DNA from 2 places in the Alkalihalophilus lindianensis genome. Region 2 is predicted to be linked to the other one. Evidence: a T-box and tRNA genes for the amino acid it is inferred to sense, from the RefSeq annotation. Region 2 holds a T-box; the other holds one or more tRNA genes.
The links. The T-box of region 2 lies ahead of tyrS (tyrosine--tRNA ligase). A T-box ahead of a tRNA ligase gene usually reads a tRNA of that ligase, here a tRNA-Tyr.
Positions count from the first base shown of each region.

Region 1: it has a tRNA-Tyr gene. The T-box ahead of tyrS (tyrosine--tRNA ligase) is inferred to sense a tRNA for this amino acid. The anticodon was not compared.

Region 1 covers NZ_JAWJBA010000003.1:401,965-404,325, reverse strand. The annotation lists gene yidD (membrane protein insertion efficiency factor YidD) at 1-167, shown strand, start outside; tRNA gene RYX56_RS12135 (tRNA-Leu) at 277-358, opposite strand; tRNA gene RYX56_RS12130 (tRNA-Lys) at 372-447, opposite strand; tRNA gene RYX56_RS12125 (tRNA-Glu) at 457-531, opposite strand; tRNA gene RYX56_RS12120 (tRNA-Ser) at 543-633, opposite strand; tRNA gene RYX56_RS12115 (tRNA-Asn) at 635-709, opposite strand; tRNA gene RYX56_RS12110 (tRNA-Ile) at 711-787, opposite strand; tRNA gene RYX56_RS12105 (tRNA-Gly) at 803-873, opposite strand; tRNA gene RYX56_RS12100 (tRNA-Arg) at 895-971, opposite strand; tRNA gene RYX56_RS12095 (tRNA-Gly) at 981-1,052, opposite strand; tRNA gene RYX56_RS12090 (tRNA-Gln) at 1,060-1,134, opposite strand; tRNA gene RYX56_RS12085 (tRNA-His) at 1,145-1,220, opposite strand; tRNA gene RYX56_RS12080 (tRNA-Tyr) at 1,233-1,317, opposite strand; tRNA gene RYX56_RS12075 (tRNA-Asp) at 1,334-1,410, opposite strand; tRNA gene RYX56_RS12070 (tRNA-Met) at 1,415-1,491, opposite strand; tRNA gene RYX56_RS12065 (tRNA-Ser) at 1,528-1,620, opposite strand; tRNA gene RYX56_RS12060 (tRNA-Ala) at 1,631-1,706, opposite strand; gene comGB (competence type IV pilus assembly protein ComGB) at 1,866-2,361, opposite strand, start outside.
Region 2 covers NZ_JAWJBA010000003.1:19,578-21,938, forward strand. The annotation lists gene RYX56_RS10225 (transglycosylase domain-containing protein) at 1-1,058, opposite strand, end outside; T-box leader at 1,263-1,468, shown strand; gene tyrS (tyrosine--tRNA ligase) at 1,554-2,361, shown strand, end outside.

The DNA.
Region 1 (2,361 bases), 380 kb from region 2:
GTCGCTTCTATCCTACATGTTCTCATTACGGCATTGAAGCAATTCAACGGTTTGGCGCACTTAAAGGGGTCTACTTGACGATAAAACGATTAAGTAAGTGTCACCCTTTTCATCCAGGTGGAATTGATTATGTACCAGAAAAAGAAAAAGAGACGTCAAAAAGCTAGCTAAACATAATTAGTGTATAGCTAGCTTCCTATAGGAGGAACCCTATTTTATAAAACGTTAAAAGTAACAAAAAAACTTGTACTCATAATGAGTACAAGTTTTTAAAAGTGCGGGTGAAGGGAGTCGAACCCCCACATCATAAGATACTAGATCCTAAGTCTAGCGCGTCTGCCAATTCCGCCACACCCGCATATTAAAATATATGGTGAGCCATGAAGGACTCGAACCTTCGACCCTCTGATTAAAAGTCAGATGCTCTACCAACTGAGCTAATGGCTCTAACTAAAATGGTGACCCGTACGGGATTCGAACCCGTGTTACCGCCGTGAAAGGGCGGTGTCTTAACCGCTTGACCAACGGGCCATACTTAAAAGTGGCGGAGAAGGAGGGATTTGAACCCTCGCGCCGCTCACGCGACCTACACCCTTAGCAGGGGCGCCCCTTCAGCCACTTGGGTACTTCTCCATGGCTCCACAGGTAGGACTCGAACCTACGACCGATCGGTTAACAGCCGATTGCTCTACCACTGAGCTACTGTGGAATGGTGGGCCTGAGTGGACTCGAACCACCGACCTCACGCTTATCAGGCGTGCGCTCTAACCAGCTGAGCTACAGGCCCATGAAAAAAATAAAAAGCGGGTGATGAGAATCGAACTCACATCATCAGCTTGGAAGGCTGAGGTTTTACCACTAAACTACACCCGCATGTTTCTTTTAAATTTCAAATGGTGCGCCCTGAGAGATTCGAACTCCCGACCTTTTGATTCGTAGTCAAACACTCTATCCAGCTGAGCTAAGGGCGCTAGAGACTAAGCGGAAGACGAGATTCGAACTCGCGACCCCCACCTTGGCAAGGTGGTGTTCTACCACTGAACTACTTCCGCAAAGAAATGGCTGGGCTAGCAGGATTCGAACCTACGCATGACGGAATCAAAATCCGTTGCCTTACCGCTTGGCGATAGCCCAAAAATAAAAATGGGGCGACTGATGGGAATTGAACCCACGAATGCCGGAATCACAATCCGGTGCGTTAACCACTTCGCCACAATCGCCATAATTATAAATGGTGGAGGGGGACGGATTCGAACCGCCGAACCCGGAGGGAGCGGATTTACAGTCCGCCGCGTTTAGCCACTTCGCTACCCCTCCACTATAATTTTTAAAATGGCGGTCCGGACGGGACTCGAACCCGCGACCTCCTGCGTGACAGGCAGGCATTCTAACCAACTGAACTACCGGACCATTTTGGTTGCGGGGGAAGGATTTGAACCTCCGACCTTCGGGTTATGAGCCCGACGAGCTACCGAACTGCTCCACCCCGCGACGTTAGATACATATAGAATAAAATTTAAATAAATATGGCGGAGGAAGAGGGATTCGAACCCCCGCGCGGTTTAACCCGCCTGTCGGTTTTCAAGACCGATCCCTTCAGCCGGACTTGGGTATTCCTCCGCTATATAATTGGTGGAGCCTAGCGGGATCGAACCGCTGACCTCCTGCGTGCAAGGCAGGCGCTCTCCCAGCTGAGCTAAGGCCCCCCTATGTAAAAGGCTATATCTTAAAGGCTTGTCTGTATGGTGAATTTTGTTCACCAGCGACGATTAATAATGTACCATGAAACAACATACAAACACAAGCCTTTTTTACAAAAAAAATTATTTTCATTAAAAAGGCTTGTGTCCTACCTTCTCTGATCCTTATTGCAATGTCCCGATCATTTGAAACATCGGCAGCATAATCGCTAAAAATAAAATAAAAATAAAAGCTCCTAACACAATAAAAATAACTGGTTGCAAGAAATCCATTATCTTATTTAACTTTTCTTCTAATTCACTATAAATAATTCCGCTAAAATTATCGAGGTCGCTTCCTAAATGCCCTGTCCGTTCTCCGTTTTCCACCACAAACGAAAGTTCTCTTAAAAAATAATCTCTTTCTCTGACTAATTCATAAAAAGGCCTACCAAGTTGAAGTTCTACTTTTATTGAAATCACTTCTTGTTGAAAAAAAGGTAGATGAGGTTGTTGCTCGAAAATATTCAATGCGTCTTGAAGAGAGGTACCGGATCGAAGTAAGCGTCCGACTTGAAGAGAAAAAAAGTAGGTACATAGCTGTTTAACCCAAGCAGACAACCAAGGAATCTTCAATAAGGATTCCACACGCCTTTTTGGTGACCACTTATGCTTAAAAAGA
Region 2 (2,361 bases):
AGTGCAGCTCGTTCCTCACCTTCAAGCTCACTTAATTTTTCCTTATTATCTTCTACTAATTGCTCTAAAAGAATCTTCTCTGCTCTATCCATCACTTCAAACGTTAAATAAGGATAATCGTCAATAGGTGACGGTGTTCGATTTGTAAGATTTTCACGAATATCATACGTAAGTGCTTCCTGATATTCCTTCTCATTAATAAAACCGCCTTCATACATTCTCCGTAATACGGTATCCATACGTCTAAGGCCTGCTTCTAGACTATCTTTTACTTCACCACTTCCTGTAAAAGGAGTGTAACCGAATGGACTTTGGGGTAAACCAGCTATAAAAGCAGCTTGTGGAATGGATAAGTCTTTTGCATCGACTCCAAAAATTCCTTGTGCGGCAGCTTGAACTCCAGCAATCTGTCTACCTGAAGCATTTCGTCCAAATGGGACCACATTAAGGTAGGCTTCAAGGATCTCCTCTTTTTCAAGGAAATGTTCAAGACGCATAGCAAGAAGAATCTCCGTTGCCTTCCGGTCAAATGACACTTCACTTGTTAAAATTTGTTGTTTAATTAATTGTTGAGTTAAGGTACTACCTCCCGTTTGGACAGAGGAGTTTGCCACCTCTTGGAACGTGGCACGCATAATGGCTTTAGGGACGATCCCTTCGTGTTCATAGAAATGTTCATCTTCTGTTGCAATAACAGCATTCTTTACGTGGTCAGACATTTCATCTAACGAAACTTGATGGCGCTCAAGTTCTGTTGGAAGTTCTCCTATATACGTATCATCTGCAAAAAAGATTTGACTGGATTCTTCGTAGTTATAAATATCAGCTACCATAGAATCTTGAGATCGTAATGGCTCATCTTTAACTAGAGATGCAAAATAACCAGCCGCGGTTCCTCCAATAAAGAAGATAGACATTAATCCAACAATTATAACGATAAGGAATAAGTTCCAAAATACTTGATATGTAATGCCTATCTTACGAAAGATTTGTTTTTCATGTAGCTTTTCTGAGAAAAATCTCAATTTATCAACCAGTTGAGAATAAAAACTCTTCATAGCATACCTCCTAAAATTTCTAAATAAATGACTAGTTTGGCTTTTGATTTTTAGAAAAAGTGTGTAAAATAGTCCAATCTAAAGCAAGAATAACAGCCATATTATAGCATAGGTTGACAATTGATGATATGTTTTTACATATAATCCCCAGCTTAGTCATTGACAACAAAAATAAAAATGTGGTAAAAAGAGAACAGTATATTTAAGTTAGCTTTGAAGGGTCGAAGTAGGTGCTATTTACTTTTTTAGAGAGCTGATGGTAGGTGAAAATCAGTAAAGGGATAGTATGCGAATTACAGCCTGGAGCATTTCTTGTCTAACAAGAACGGTCATTCCGTTATCATGTTGAGTGGGAGTCTATAATGATATAGCTTCAACAAGGGTGGTACCGCGAGAACCTCGTCCCTTTTTTGGGAGGAGTTTTTTTTATTGCCCAAAATTCAATAAACAGGTGACTATAGGTAAAGACTGGCTTTTATAAAAGGAGGAAATAAGATGAGTGAAGAAGCGAAATTAACAGCAGAACAATCGCAAGAGGTCGAACGCCAACTCGATATTTTAAAGCGAGGTGTGGTAGAAATCACACCTGAACATGAATTTAAAAAGAAAATTGAGAAATCGATTCTCTCAGGTAAGCCACTAAAAATTAAATTAGGAATGGACCCATCGGCACCAGATGTTCATTTGGGTCACACAGTTCCTCTTCACAAACTTCGTCAATTCCAAGAGCTTGGTCATGAAATCCAAATGTTAATTGGAGATTTTACCGGACGTATTGGAGATCCAACTGGTAAATCTGAAACTAGAAAGCAGTTATCAGATGAAGATGTAAAAAGAAATGCCCAGACGTATGTAGAACAATACGGCAAGATTCTTGATATGGATAAAGCTAAAATTTACTATAACTCAGAATGGTTAAAAGCTTTATCCTTTGAAGATGTCATTGGACTATCCGCAAATATGACGGTAGCTAGAATGCTTGAGCGAGACGATTTTGAAAAGCGTTATAAATCAGGTCAACCCATTTCAATTCACGAATTTTTCTACCCATTAATGCAAGGTTATGATTCTGTAGCTCTAGAGTCAGATATAGAGGTAGGTGGAACCGATCAGAAGTTCAATCTATTAATGGGCCGTACGTTGCAAGAAGCATACGGAAAAGAAAAGCAAGTTGCGATCACCCTGCCTTTAATAGAGGGTTTAGATGGGGAAAGAAAAATGTCTAAGTCACTAAATAACTATATTGGGATTGATGAGTCACCGAATGAAATATTCGGAAAATCAATGTCGATACCGGATGAAT